Regions from separate parts of the Streptacidiphilus monticola genome, predicted to be linked through region 2. Evidence: riboswitches for the same ligand, from Rfam matches in the RefSeq annotation. Region 2 holds a riboswitch; each other region holds the start of a gene.
The links. Region 2 has a riboswitch for cyclic di-AMP ahead of ACFP3V_RS02965 (transglycosylase family protein). Riboswitches for the same ligand answer to the same signal wherever they lie in the genome.
Positions count from the first base shown of each region.

Region 1: another riboswitch for cyclic di-AMP. It lies ahead of ACFP3V_RS00140 (transglycosylase family protein); the one in region 2 lies ahead of ACFP3V_RS02965 (transglycosylase family protein).
Region 3: another riboswitch for cyclic di-AMP. It lies ahead of ACFP3V_RS04245 (C40 family peptidase); the one in region 2 lies ahead of ACFP3V_RS02965 (transglycosylase family protein).
Region 4: another riboswitch for cyclic di-AMP. It lies ahead of ACFP3V_RS01855 (C40 family peptidase); the one in region 2 lies ahead of ACFP3V_RS02965 (transglycosylase family protein).

Region 1 covers NZ_JBHSQJ010000001.1:24,583-28,285, forward strand. The annotation lists gene ACFP3V_RS00140 (transglycosylase family protein) at 52-1,245, opposite strand; cyclic di-AMP (ydaO/yuaA leader) riboswitch at 1,252-1,407, opposite strand; gene ACFP3V_RS00145 (D-alanyl-D-alanine carboxypeptidase) at 1,647-2,813, opposite strand.
Region 2 covers NZ_JBHSQJ010000009.1:39,125-42,827, reverse strand. The annotation lists gene eno (phosphopyruvate hydratase) at 8-1,288, opposite strand; gene ACFP3V_RS02965 (transglycosylase family protein) at 1,453-2,133, opposite strand; cyclic di-AMP (ydaO/yuaA leader) riboswitch at 2,137-2,256, opposite strand; gene ACFP3V_RS02960 (HAD family hydrolase) at 2,452-3,120, opposite strand; gene ACFP3V_RS02955 (GntR family transcriptional regulator) at 3,124-3,703, opposite strand, start outside.
Region 3 covers NZ_JBHSQJ010000012.1:43,811-47,513, reverse strand. The annotation lists gene ACFP3V_RS04250 (C40 family peptidase) at 1-977, opposite strand, end outside; gene ACFP3V_RS04245 (C40 family peptidase) at 1,187-2,203, opposite strand; cyclic di-AMP (ydaO/yuaA leader) riboswitch at 2,214-2,360, opposite strand; gene ACFP3V_RS04240 (C40 family peptidase) at 2,664-3,703, opposite strand, start outside.
Region 4 covers NZ_JBHSQJ010000006.1:71,473-74,622, reverse strand. The annotation lists gene ACFP3V_RS01860 (Gfo/Idh/MocA family protein) at 203-1,198, shown strand; gene ACFP3V_RS01855 (C40 family peptidase) at 1,222-1,695, opposite strand; cyclic di-AMP (ydaO/yuaA leader) riboswitch at 1,700-1,861, opposite strand; gene ACFP3V_RS01850 (HAD family acid phosphatase) at 2,327-3,130, shown strand.

The sequences.
Region 1 (3,703 bases), on a different contig from region 2:
ACGTCGGACGAGACGTCAGCCGGAATGCCAGCCGGAAACGCGGCCGGAACCTCAGCGGAGGCGGCCGGCGAAGTCCGGGGCCCAGTCGCTGATGTTCATGTACTTCACGCCCGAGCTCGGGTTGGCGGCCTCGACGTACTTGCCGTTGCCGACGTAGATCGCGACGTGGTACGCGCCCGAGGCGGAACCGTTGCTGGACCAGAACAGCAGGTCACCCGGCTGCAGGTTGCTCAGCGAGACCTGGGTGGACGCCTCGGCCTGGGCGTAGCTGGTACGGGGGGCGGAGATGCCCGCCTTGGCCAGCGCGGCCTGGACCAGGCCGGAGCAGTCCCAGCCGTTCGGGCCGGTGCCGCCCCAGACGTAGGCGTCGCCCACCTGGGCCTCGGCGAAGGAGACGGCCGCGGCCATGCTGCCGGAGACGGTGCTGCTGGCAGCCTGGGTCACGGTGGAACCGGTGCTCCGGGCCGAGGTCGTGGTCGCGCTCGCGGTGGAACCCGACTCGGAGTCGGACGACTCCTGGGAGGAGGTCGCGGACGACTTGGTGGCGGTGGTGGCGGTGCCGCCCAGCTTCAGGACCTGGCCGGGGTAGATCAGGTCGGGACCGGACGTCAGCGTGGCGCGGTTCAACTCGTACAGACGCTCCCAACCCCCCGACACGTGCTGGTCGATGGCGATGGTCGACAGCCAGTCGCCGGACTTCACGGTGTAGGTCCGGCCGCTGTCGGCGGTCGTCGCCGAGGAGGACGAGGACGAGCCGGCGGCGGAGGACGAGGACGAGGACGAGGACGACGAGGAGGTGGACTTCTTCGTCGCGGTGGAGCTGCTGGACGAGCCGAGGCTGGACAGGTCCGGCGAGCCGCTGTTCTGGGACAGGCCGGCGCGCGGGCCGCAGACGGGCCAGGCGCCCGGACCCTGGGAGGCCAGGACCTTCTCGGCGACGGCGATCTGCTGGGCCTTGGTGGCCCGGTCGGCGGTGGAGGCGTACTGCGTGCCGCCGTAGGCCGCCCAGGTGGAGGCCGAGAACTGCAGGCCGCCGTAGTAGCCGTTGCCGGTGTTGATGGACCAGTTGCCGGTGCTCTCGCACTGCGCGACCTTGTCCCAGGTGGACACGGAGGCGGCGTGCGCACTGGTGGCGGCGACGAAGGGGACGGCCACGCCGGCGCCGGCGACACCGACGGTGGCGAGCAGGCGGGTGGCGATGCGACGGGACTTGGGAGCGCGATGGCGCCCGTTTCCGGACAGCATGTATGGAGTTCCTCTCCCACGCCTGCGAGGTGAGCTGTCGGATTCGGGCCGTGAGGTAGCCCGGACGCGCATGGCGTCTTCACCCCAAGCCGTGCGCACGAAGGCGCGCGCAGCGGCGACTTACCTGGTTCCCCCGCTCCTGCCGTGGTGCATGTGCGAGTTCCCGGCACCCCCGACGGCAGGACTCGGCGTTCCGGAGGTGCTGGCTCCGCTTGGAAGCGAACGTCCAGGACCCTAGGTCGGCAGACCGAAAGATCACAAGCTGCTGACCGTATCTGTCACACCTTCATATCTGAAGGGAGGTCAGAAAACGGACATAGCTGGCGACTCAATACGGACATAGAGCCCATATCAGGTCGCCAGCTATGTGACCTAACCCTGTGTCAGCCGAGCGCGGCGGCTCAGCCCAGTCGGGTCAGCCGCGCTCCGTACGACGGCTCGGCGAGGTCCGACTGCAGCGAGACGGTCGTCGTCTGGGAACCGGCGCCGCCGTTCCCGACCACCAGTGTGCCGACCACGGCGCCCGCCTTGGCGCGGTGCGGGACGCCGCCCGTGACCGGCTCCAGCGCGACGGAGACGGACAGCCCGCCCCACCCGACGACCGTCAGGTCCTGGTCGGCCACGACCGGGACGCGCCCGCCCAGGCCGTCGTCGACATACCCGACGACCTGGCCCTTCTTCACCAACTGGTGGGCCTGCAAGGCCTGCTCGGCGCTGACGACCAGCTTCTTGCTGTTGGTCAGCACGCTCGGCAGATAGCCGCCGGTCTCCGCGGTCGCCGGCTGGCTGAGCACCACGCCGAGGACGGTCTTGGTCACACCGCCGACCTTCTGCTGCGCCGCCCACATCAGGCACCCCAGCGCGGCCGTGCTGGAGCCGGTCTTCACGCCGATGACGCCGTTCTTCTGCAGCAGCGCGTTGTTGTTGTAGATGACCCCGGACGCCAGCGGCGGCGTGAACGACGCGGTCCCGACGATCTGCGCGAACACCTGGTCCTGCATCACCTGTTCGGCCAGCTTGAGCTGGTCGTTGGCGGTGCTGCGGGTGGTGCCGTCGAGGCCGCTCGGATCGGTGTAGGTGGTCTTGCCCATACCCAGCGCCTGCGCCGAGGCCTGCATCTTGCGGACGAAGGCGGCGTCGCTGCCCGCATCCCAACGGCCAAGCAGGCGGGCGATGTTGTTGGCCGAGGGGATCAGCAGCATCTGCAGCGCCTGGTACTCGGTGATCTGCTCGTTCAGCGCCACCTTGACCACGGACTCGCCCTGGGGGCCGCCCTTGGTGTAGTCGTCCACGGCCTGCTGGTCGACGGTGATGGTCGGGCCCTGCTCGCCCAGCTTGAGCGGGTGGTCCTTGAGCACCTGATAGGCCGTCATCACCTTGGTGACGCTGGCGATCGGCACCGGGTTGTCCGAGCCGCTGTGGCCGAGGCTGCCCAGTCCGACCACCTCGGCGGTGGCCTGGCCCTTGGCCGGCCAGTCGAGCGTCGGTGCGGAGCCGTCGAAGGCGTACCCGGTCGCCGCCGTCAGCTTGAGCTGCGGGGACGGCAACGGGCGCAGCACCTGCACCACGGCGACGATCAGCGCGAGGATCAGCAGCAGCGTGCCCCACAGCCGGATCCGGCGCAGCGCGATCCGCGCCGGCGTCATCGGCCTGGCGCTCAGGCCCGCGAGGATCTCCATCGCCTCGGAGGTGGTCTCCGGTCCCGGTTCCGGGCCCGGCTCAGGACCCAGCTCAGGGCGTGGCGCGGCAGCGCCGGCGGCGGACGGGGCGACCTGGGGCGCAGGCGGGGCGACCGAGGCGCCGGACGGGCGCGGCACGGCGACGGTGTGCTGCTCATCACGGGCAGTGGTACCCGCCCGGGACGGAACTGACGCCTGGTCAGTCGCCACCGGCTCGGGATGGGCACGGCCCTCGGCGACGGCCTGCCCGGCCGCCTCGGACGGCCGGACGTGGCGCAGGGTGCGGGTCGGCTCGTCACGCGGGACGCGCAGCGCGGTGGTCGGGGAGTCCACGCGCGGCGCGGCCGACCGCGGTTCCCGGGACCGGGCCCCGGTGGCGGGCGCGGCGTCGTTGTCGGGGGCGGTCTCGGCGGCCGCCCCTGCCCCGGCGGCACGGGCGATCCCGGGTTCGCGGCCGGCGTCGGACTCCGCCGGGGCCGCGGGTTCCGTCCCGAGCTCGGGCTCGTGCTCCGAGCCGGCCTCGGCCTCGGCCTCGGGCGCGGTATCGGACTCCGCCGCCGCCTCGGCCAACGGCCGTGCCGCCGCCTTCGCCGATCCGTCCGACCCGGCCCGGGACTCCGGCTTCGGCTCCACGGTCTCGGCCGTCCCGGTCCTCGCCGGAGCCTGCGCCGCAGGGGCCGTCTCCTCCTGCCGAGCGTCCCCGGTCCGCTCCGCCCTCTCGGGGGACTCGCCCACGTAACCCAACCTCCTCGCACGCCTGTGGAAACTCGCTGCCCCAA
Region 2 (3,703 bases):
TTGCGACTTACCCGTTGAAGCGGGGGAACGCGCCCCGGCCGGCGTATTCCGCGGCGTCGTCGAGGATCTCCTCGATCCGCAGCAGCTGGTTGTACTTGGCCACGCGCTCGGACCGGGCCGGGGCGCCGGTCTTGATCTGGCCGCAGTTCACCGCCACGGCGAGGTCCGCGATCGTCACGTCCTCGGTCTCGCCCGAGCGGTGGCTCATCATGCAGCGGTAGCCGTTGCGCTGGGCCAGCTCCACCGCGTCCAGCGTCTCCGTCAGCGAGCCGATCTGGTTCACCTTCACCAGCAGGGCGTTGGCCGCGCCCTCCTTGATGCCGCGGGCCAGGCGCTCCGGGTTGGTGACGAACAGGTCGTCACCGACCAGCTGGACCTTGTCGCCCAGCTCGGCGGTGATGGTCTTCCAGCCGTCCCAGTCGTCCTCGAACAGCGGGTCCTCGATGGAGACCAGCGGGTAGTTGGCGACCAGCTCGCCGTAGTAGGCGCTCATCTCGGCGGCGGTGCGGTTCTGGCCCTCGAAGACGTAGGCGCCGTCCTTGTAGAACTCGGAGGCGGCGACGTCCAGGGCGAGGGCGATGTCGCGGCCGGGCTCGTAGCCGGCCTCCTTGATCGCCTCGATGATCAGGTCCAGCGCGGCGCGGTTGGACTCCAGGTTCGGCGCGAAGCCGCCCTCGTCGCCCAGGCCGGTGGACAGGCCGCGGGCCTTCAGCACGGCCTTGAGCTGGTGGTAGACCTCGGTGCCCCAGCGCAGCGCCTCGGCGAAGGACTCGGCGCCGATCGGCGCGATCATGAACTCCTGGATGTCCACGTTGGAGTCCGCGTGCGAGCCGCCGTTGAGGATGTTCATCATCGGGACCGGCAGCACGTGGGCGTTCGGGCCGCCCAGGTAGCGGAACAGCGGGAGGTCGCTGGCCTCGGCGGCGGCGTGGGCCACGGCGAGGGAGACGCCCAGGATGGCGTTGGCGCCGAGCGAGGACTTGTCCTTGGTGGCGTCCAGGTCGAGCATCGCCTGGTCGATCAGCCGCTGCTCGGTGGCGTCGTAGCCGACGAGCTCCGGGCCGATCTGCTCGATGACGGCCAGGACGGCCTTCTCCACACCCTTGCCGCCGTAGCGGGACTTGTCCCCGTCACGAAGCTCCAGGGCTTCGAACGCACCGGTCGAGGCGCCGGACGGAACGGCGGCACGGCCGGTGCTGCCGTCGTCGAGGCCGACCTCGACCTCGACCGTGGGGTTGCCTCGCGAGTCGAGGATCTCCCGAGCTACGACGACGTCGATGGACGGCACAACTGGCTCCTTTGAGGATTCGGCGTTGTTACGTCATGAGCCTAGCCGCAGGACCGTCCCGGACCACTCGCGCCCACGGCCTGTCTCACGTGGTGGCGGCCCTACCCACCGGTAGTTCATCTGCCGGCCGGGCGGGGCCGCCCACGTGACGGTGTGTCAGCGCGTCAGAGCTTCAGGTGCTGCCCGACCTGGATCAGGTTGGGGTTGCCGCCGATGACGGAACGATTCTTCTCCCACAGGGCGTGCCAGCCGCCGGGGACGTGGTGCGCGGCCGCGATCGCGGACAGCGTGTCGCCCGGGCGGACCGTGTAGGTGCCGTGGCCGGACGGGGCGGCGCGGTGCGTGGTCGTCTTCGCGTGGCCGGTGCCGTGGCCGGTGCTCTTGTGGCTGGTGGTCTTCTTCCTGGTCGACTTGTGCGAGGACGCGGTCGACACGTTCGCCGGCGCGCCGCCGCGGGTCAGGCCCGCGCGGGGGCCGCAGACCGGCCAGGCGCCGGGACCCTGTGAGGCGAGCACCTTCTCGGCTATCGCGATCTGCTGGCCCTTGGTGGCGTGGTTCGCCGTGGCCGCGTAGGCGCCGCCGCCGTAGGCACGCCAGGTGGAGGCGGAGAACTGCAGGCCGCCGTAGTAGCCGTTGCCGGTGTTGATCGACCAGTCGCCGCCCGACTCGCACTGGGCGACCTTGTCCCAGGTCGACACGGACGCCGCCTGGGCGCTGCCGGCGCCGATCAGCGGGACGGCGATCGCGGCCCCCGCGACGCTGGTGGTGGCGACGACGGCCTTCATCCGGGTCTGCTTCACCTTGCGATGGCGGCCGTTGCCGGACATGAGAATGCCAGAGAGCATGACGGAATCCCTCTCCGACGCCTGCGAGGTGAGCTGTCGGGTTCGGGCCGTGAGGTAGCCCGGGCGCGTGCGCGCCTTCACCCCTAGCCGTGCGCTCCTGCTCCGCACCGGCGACTTACCTGGGTCCCCCGCTCCTGCCCGGTCGTGTCTCGACGTCCGCCCTCCGGTGGACAGGACTCGGCGTCCCGCAGGGCGGTCTCCGCGAAAGCGGACGGATGGGAGGCTAAGCAGACCGGTATGGAAATCACAAGCTTCGACACCCTTCGCGCGAGACACATCACAAAGTGCCCCTTTGTGTTTGAAGCTTGCGACAGCCCGTCAGAAGCATGTTCCCACAGGGATGTTCAGGGCGTTCCAGTCTGGCAGGAGGCGCGTCTCCGGCACGCCCGCCGCCAGCAGGCGGGCGCGGCGTTTCGGCACATGGCCGTAGAGCCCGACAAAGGGGACATCAGCCGCCTCCGCTGACAAACAGTCAGCCTCGCTGTCCCCCACGAAAAGGCAGTCACCGGGCCGGTCGGCCATGCCCAGGGCGGCGAGCGCCCGGCGCAGCGGCCACGGCGAGGGCTTCATCCGCGCCGGATCCGGGTCCCGTCCGAAGACCCGTCCGGCCAGGGCCTCTTCCAGCACCGGGCGGCCCCGCAGGAACGCCTCGACCGCCGCCGACGCGTTGTTGCTGACCACGGCGAGGCGCACACCCGCCGACGAGAACTCCTTGACCGCCTGCTCCACGCCCGGCGTCAGCTCCGCCGAGGGGACGGCCGCCAGCTCCTCCTGCTCCAGTAGCCCGTGCGCCTGCGCGGCGAGCCGGCCGGCCGGGAGCCCCGCCAACAGGGCATGCGGGTCCCGCTCCTGAGCCGGAGTCAGGCCCGCGTCCCGCAGCAGGTCGGCGATGCGCCGGGCGGCCAGGGCCGGCGGGCGCCCGGCGAACAGCGAGCAGACCGGGCCGTCGAAGTCGAGCAGGACGGCGGCCGGCAGTGGTGCGGTCACAGGTCACTTCCGTTGTCGTTCCAGGGACACACCGTACGGCTCGGCCTGCCCCCACCAGGAGTCGAAGAACTCCTGGGCCGCGTCGACGTACTGGCTGTCGATGTGGTTGTCCAGGACGGGGTGGCGCCGGCGGGCGAACAGCCGGCTGCTGAGCCCCGCGACGTCCAGCAGCCGCTGGTTGTGGCCGCCGACCTCCACCTCGCGCTCGATCAGCTCGTACCAGCCCTCCAGCACCTCGTCCTGGTTCAGCACGTACAACTTGGCCATCGGCGGAAAGGGCACGGTCCGCACCTCCACCACGGGCTCGCTGTCGACCAGTTGGTAGGTCCACAGCGTTCGGGCGGCGTTGGTCAGGGCGTCGACCTGGTTGGCCCCGATCCGGCGCAGCCGGTCCAACGGCCGGCGGTCGGCCGGGTCGACCACCAGCCGGGGGTAGGTCGGCGTCGCCGCGAAGTCGCACAGGAGCAGCCGGACGTGGAACTCCCGGAGCCGGTCGCGGCGGGCCCGCACCCCTATCAGCTGCGTCTCCAACGCGTTGACCAGCGACTCCGAGGTGACGCAGAGGGCGTCCACCCGCAGCGTT
Region 3 (3,703 bases), on a different contig from region 2:
GCGTGGATGACCATGCCGTTGCCGGCGTACATGCCGACGTGGTGCATGTCTCCGTAGAAGATCACGAGGTCTCCGGGGCGGGCCTGGCTGAGCGGTACGCGGCGGCCGGCCGAGGCCTGGCCCGCCGCCGTGCGCGGCAGGGTGACCCCGGCTTGCTGCCAGGACCAGTACATCAGGCCGGAGCAGTCGAAGGCGTGCGGACCGGTCGCCCCGTAGACATAGGGGCTGCCGAGCCGGCTCTCGGCGGCGCGCAGGGCAAGGCCGGCCCGGGCCGACGCCGGGACGTCCAGCAGGCCGGAGAGCGCCTGCTGCGCCAGCGACTGGGCCGCGGCCGCCTGCTCCTCCTCCTGCTGCTGGATCTGGGCCCGTTGAGGGGCCGTCAGGGAGCCGAGCAGCGCCTGGGCACGGCCCAGCCGGCGCTGGATCTCGGCCTTGGAGCCGGCGATGCGCTGCCGCAGCCGCTCCAGCTGGCGCAGCTGCGCCTCGGCCGCGGCCCGGTCGGCGTCGAGCCGGTGCTGTGCCTCCTCCAGCTGCCGCAGGTCCTGGGCGACCGCCCCGCCGGCCTGGTCCAGCATCGCGGCCTGACGCAGATAGTCCTCAGGGTGCGCGCTGAACGCGAGCCGGAGCACCGGGTCCATGTCGCCGGAGGCGTACTGGGCCGCGGCGACCGCGCCGACCGCCTGGGTCAGCTGGTTGATCTGCTCCTGCTCGGCAGCCACCCGCTGCTGCAACTCCGCGCTGCGGCGCTGGAGTTCGCGCTGCTGCTCCTGGGCTCCGTCGTACTGCTGCCCGGCCGCCTCCGCCTGCGCGTAGAGCGAGTCCACCTGCTGGCGCACCGTCCCGGCCCCGGACGGCCCGGGGGCCGCCGCGGCGGACTGCTGGGCGGCCAGCACGGCCGCCCCGGCCGCGACCACCGTGGCCGCGGCCCGCGACAGGGCCGTCGGCCCCGCGGGCCTGCTGCGTCGATGGGACGCCACGGGCGTCTCTCCCTCCGGCTGCGCTTGCTGTCCGGGGAGGGACGTTAGCGAGTCGGGATCAGCCAGTCCAAACCCTCCGACAAGCGAATTTTCACCCACGGATCGGACAAGTTGTCGGAGAGTCAGCTCTGCCAGCGGAGATGCCCGTCAACGCGTCGGGCCCGCCTCCCTCGCAAGGGGGCGGGCCCGTACGACCGTCCGAGGGACCGTCAGATGTGGCGCATGGCGTAGATGGAGCCGATGTACGACAGCTTCTCGTACTTGACGACGGTGCCGGTGTGCGGGGCGTGCAGCACCATGCCGTTGCCCGCGTACATGCCCACGTGCGAACCGCCGTTGAAGATGATGAGGTCGCCGACCTGCAGGTCCGCGGTCGAGGCGACGGCGGTGCCGACGCCGGCCTGCTCCTCCGAGGTGCGCGGCAGCGAGTAGCCGGCCTGCGCGTACGACCACTGCATCAGACCGGAGCAGTCGAAGGAGTTCGGGCCGGTCGCGCCGTAGACGTACGGGTCGCCCAGGCGGGTCTGCGCCGCGGAGAAGGCGGCGGCCTCGATCGAGTCACCGGGCTTGGCGTTGCCCAGGTTGGCCGAGGAGGTGGAGATGGTGCCCGAGCCGACGACGATCTGGCGCTGCGCGGCGGTCATCGAGGCGAGCAGCGCCTTGGCGGCGGCCAGCTTCTTCTGCACCGAGGCCTTGCTGGCGGCCAACTGCTTGTTGGTGGCGTCGAGCTGCTTGAGCTTCGCCTCGGCCTCGGCCTTCTCCTTGTTGAGCAGGTTCTCCTGCTCCTGCAGCGTGCTCAGCGCCTGCGCCTGGTCCTGGGTGACCTGGCCGAGCGCGGTGGCCTTGGCGAGGTACTCGGACGGGTCCGAGGAGAGCATCAGCTGCACCGTCGGGTCGATCGACCCGTTGGCGTACTGGGCGCTGGCCACCTGGCCGAGCGCGGCGACCTGGTCGTTGACGGCGGCCTGCTGGCGCGCGACCTGGTCCTGGAGGTTGCCGACCTGCTTCTGCAGGGCCTGCATCTGCTCGTGGGCGGCGTCGTACTTCTCGACGGCCTGATCGGTCTCGGTGTTGAGCTTCTCGATCTGCGCCTTGAGCTGCGCGGTGGTCGGCTTCGGCGCGGCCTGGGCGGACTGGGCCGAGATCGCGACGGCGGTCGCGGCGGCAGCGGTCAGCACGGATATGCGCGCGCGGTTCGGAGACTTGGGGCGACGATGGGACGCCACGAAGGCGAGCTCCTTCTTCCTACGGCCGCCTACCGGGTGAGCTGACGGGTTCGGGCTGGAAGACTGCCCTACGACGCCTCACCGGCGAGCCGGTCCGGCGTCGATTCACCCCGAGGAAGGTGGTTCCCCGGCTCCGATCCCTCGGCATCCCCTGTGGAGTGCACCCGCTCCTGCGGGACCGCAACACCCCTGCCGCGTCGTCGGACTCGACGGTAACCCCCGCTGTCACCCGGGTTGGGTGATCGATTCGGCGGTGGTTCGAGCGATGACACTAGTGACCGAACCGTGATCCGTTCAAATCCTTGCCGGAAAAAAATCGTGTGACTTCTGAGGCACCGTCAGTTCGTGGACCCTGGGTGACCGTTCGATGACGAGAAGCCTAGGACACGCTCGGGCAGAACGGACATCTCACCTGATCCTGCGTCACCTCCGTGACACAGGTCACACTCGTGTCGGGGCGTCAGATCCGGCGGATGGCGACGATCCGCCCGAAGTAGCTGAGCGGCTGTATGGACACGGTGTAGCCGTACTCCGGGGCGTTCAGCAGCATGCCGTTGCCGGCGTAGAGGCCGACGTGGCCGCCGTTCTCGTTCACGATGATGTCGCCCACCTTCGCGTCGGCGAGCGACGGCACGGCCGTGCCCACCGACTCCAACGCGTAGGAGGAGTGCGGCAAGGAGACCCCGGCCTGGGCGTAGGCCCACATCACCAGGCCCGAGCAGTCGAACGCGTTGGGACCGGACGCGCCGTAGGAGTAGGGCGCGACGCCCACCTTGCTCATCGCCGCCTGCATCGCCGTCTGCGCGGCCGCCGAAATGCCGGACAGGTTGATGTCCTTGACGCTTCCGGTGCCCTGCGCCTTCACCGTGCCGTAGTTGTACCCGGCCCCCGCCTGGGCCCGCTGCGCCGGGCTCAGCTGGGCCAGCACGGACTGCGCGTGGCGCAGCTTCGCCTGGGCGGAGTTCTTGATCCCGCGCATCTGGTCGAGCAGCTTCTGCTCGGCCGCGAGCACCCCCGCCGCCTCCTGCTTCTCCCGCTGCAGCAGCTGCTGCTGCTCCACGAGTTGGGCCAGCTGGTCCGCCTGCGCCTGGGTCACCTGGTCCTGCGCGACGGCCCGCTGCAGGTAGCCCTGCGGGTCGGAGGAGAGCATCAACTGGACGGTCGGGTCGATGGCGCCCTCGGCGTACTGCGAGGAGGCGACCTGCCCGAGGCCCTCCAACTCCTGGTTCACCACGGCCTGCTGGCGGGCGATCTCGTCCTGGAGCAGGCTCACCTTGTGCTGGAGCGCCTGCTGCTGCTCCTTGGCGTTGTTGTACTTCTCCGTCGCGGCGGCGGCGTCCCGCCGGTCCGCGTCCACCTCGGACTTGGCCTGCTTCACCGTCAGCTTGGGGTCCGCGTGGGCGGCGGTCTGCGCGGACAGCGCGACCGCGGTCGCCGCGGCGGCGGTGAGCACGGAGATCCGCGCCCGGCTGGGCTGCTTGGGACGGCGGTGAGAGGCCA
Region 4 (3,150 bases), on a different contig from region 2:
GCATTGCTCCGGAAGAACCGGACGCACGGTGCGGCGAATTCGGCCGACCGGCTATTCCAGGGAATCACCCCGGCCGGTTCCGGATTGCCGGACGGGTCCGCTGCACCGCACACGTCCGAACCAGGTTTCCGGAATCCGGGCGAATTCCGGTTCCGCCGCCCGGGGTTGACGCTTCTTCGGATCGGGGGGTGGGATGGCGCCCATGAGCACCGAGAAGATCCGCTGGGGCATCCTCGCGACCGGCGGCATCGCCGCCGAGTTCGCCGCCGACCTGCAACTGCTGCCCGACGCCGAACTGGTGGCCGTCGCCTCCCGGACCCAGGCGGCGGCGGACTCGTTCGCCGCCCGGTTCGGCGTCCCGCGCGCCTACGGCACCTGGGCCGCCCTCGCGGAGGACCCCGAGGTGGACGTCGTCTACGTGGCCACCCCGCACAACGCGCACTACGCGGCGAGCGCGCTGCTGCTGTCCGCGGGCAAGGCGGTGCTGTGCGAGAAGCCGTTCACGCTCAACCTCCAGGACGCCGAGGCGCTGTTCGACCTGGCGCACAAGCAGGGCGTCTTCCTGATGGAAGCCATGTGGATGCGCTGCAACCCGGTCGCGCGCCGGGTCGCCGAGCTCGTGGCCGACGGTGCGGTGGGCCAGGTCGCGCTGGTCCAGGCCGACTTCGGGGTGCCCGGCCCCTTCGCCCCCGAGCACCGGATGCGCAACCCCGAGCTGGGCGGCGGGGCGCTGCTGGACCTCGGCGTCTACCCGGTGACCTTCGCCCACATGATGCTGGGCAAGCCCGCGCAGGTGACCGCCCGGGCCACGCTCACCCCGGAGGGCGTGGACGCCACCACGGGGCTGCTCCTCGGCTGGGAGGACGGCGCGCTGGCGGCGCTGTCCTGCGGGATCACCGCAGGATCGCCGGTCCGCGCGGTGGTCGCCGGGGACCTCGGGCGTATCGAGGTCCCCTCGCCCTTCTTCCGCGCGGACCGGTTCACCTGGTACCGCGCCGACGGCGACCCGACGGCGGGGGAGACCGTCGAACTGCCCCGGCGCGGACGCGGCTACGTCCACGAGGCCGAGGAGGTCATGCGCTGCCTGCGCGCGGGACTGCTGGAGAGTCCGTCGGTGAGCCGGCAGGACACCCTGGACGTGATGGCCGTCCTGGACGCCGCCCGGGCGCAGATCGGGGTCCGCTACCCCGGCGAGTGAGCCGGGGCGGCGGCGACGGGACGTCAGGCCCGGCCGTACCAGACCGACTTGGTCCAGATCCGCTCCAGGCGGACCACCGCGCCGGTGTGCGGCGCGTGCCAGATCTTGCCCGCGCCGGCGTAGATGCCCACGTGGTAGACGTGCGAGCCGCTGTGGAAGAAGACCAGGTCGCCGACCTGCCGCTGGCTCGCGGAGATGTGCCGGACCTTGCTGTACTGCTGCTGCGCGGTGCGCGGGAGGGACTTGCCCACCTTCTTGAAGCTGTAGAGCGTCAGGCCGGAGCAGTCGAACCGGGTCGGGCCGACCGCGCCCCAGCGGTAGGGAGCGCCCTTCTTGGCGGCCGCCACCTTGATGGCCTTGGCGCCGTACGTCGGGGTGGCGGCCTGCGCCTGGGAGGAGAGGACGACGCCGCCGAGAACGGCTCCGGCGGCGACCGCCGAAGTCACGCCGACCCGGAGGCGGGCATGCGAACGAGGGGCCACAGAGGACGAGGACATGTGAGAGCCCTTCCGGAACCGCCTGCGAAAGTTGATCCTGTCGGGTTCGGGCTCCGAAAGTTGCCCGGCCACGGCTGTGGCTTCACCCCAAGGAGCGCTGGTACCGACCGCGCCCCGTCCTGCCTGGGTCTCCCGCTCTCGCCTGTCAGGTGGGTGAGCACCTGGCGCCCGGACGGTGGCGAGACTCGGCGTCCGCCCGGACCGCCCCGCCACTTCAGCGGGGGCTTGCTGTTCGGCCGTCAGTATTGGCACATCTTCAGGAAGATCTCACGTTTTGAAGGCCCGTTGTGAGGCTTGTCACGCCCGGTTTGAACGGCGATCTGCGCCCGATCGGCGTATTCGGAGACGCCTTCGAAAAATTCTCCCCGAGGCGGCTGCGACCGCGCTGACATGCGGTTTTTCCAAGGAATTGTGAGAGAACTCACGCCAATTCGGATGACGCCCGGGAAGTTCCACCACCCGGGTCCGCCATCGTCGCGACACGCCGGGACGCGGCGGCCGAGGGGGCGGCGCACGGACCTGGCGCGAAGGGCTCAGGTTTGTCAACGCGCATAGACAAGGGCGCCCCGAGGACGGTAAGAACTACCTCCGTATCGCCTTACCGATGCCTCCGTGGCTGAAGGAGCCAGTCTTGACGCTCGCACGGACCTTCAAGAACCACTCGCGCACGTTCGCCACCCTGGCGGTGGGCGTCGCCGCCGGGGCAGTGGTGGCCGGCGGAGGGCTCGCCCTCGCCGACACCTCGGCGCCGACCAGCGACAAGCAGATCACCAACATGACCGACGAGGTCAACCAGATCAAGGCGTACTACGGCGACACCGTGGACGCCAACGGCGAGCACTGGGCCTCGTCGAGCAGCAACTACGCGATCCAGGTGTACGGCATAGAGGCCAAGGCCGAGAAGTACCTGGCGCAGAAGATCAAGCACGACCACAGCGGCAGGCGCGCCATCGTGCTGGACGTGGACGACACCGCGCTGTCCACCTACAACTACGAGCTGGAGACGACCTTCGTCTACAACGCGGCCAGCAACGCGCAGTACATCGCGACGAAGAACTTCCCCGCGGTCTTCGGCATGAACGACCTGGCCAACTGGGCCAAGGCGCAGGGCTACACGGTCTTCTACATCACCGGTCGCCCGGAGTCGCAGCGGGCGGACACGGTGCGGCAGCTGTCGTCCCAGGGCTTCCCCGATGCGGACGACGCCCACCTGTTCCTGAAGAACAAGGCCAACCCGCCGGCGTACCTGAGCAACTGCGCCACGCCGACGACGTGGACGTGCTCGACGGTGGACTACAAGTCCGGGACGCGCGCCCATCTGGAGGCCCTGGGGTACACGATCACGGCCAACTTCGGCGACCAGTTCAGCGACCTGAACGGCGGCTACTCCGAGCAGACCTACAAGCTCCCGAACCCCATGTACTTCCTCCCCTGAGCTGCCCCCCGGGGCGCGGG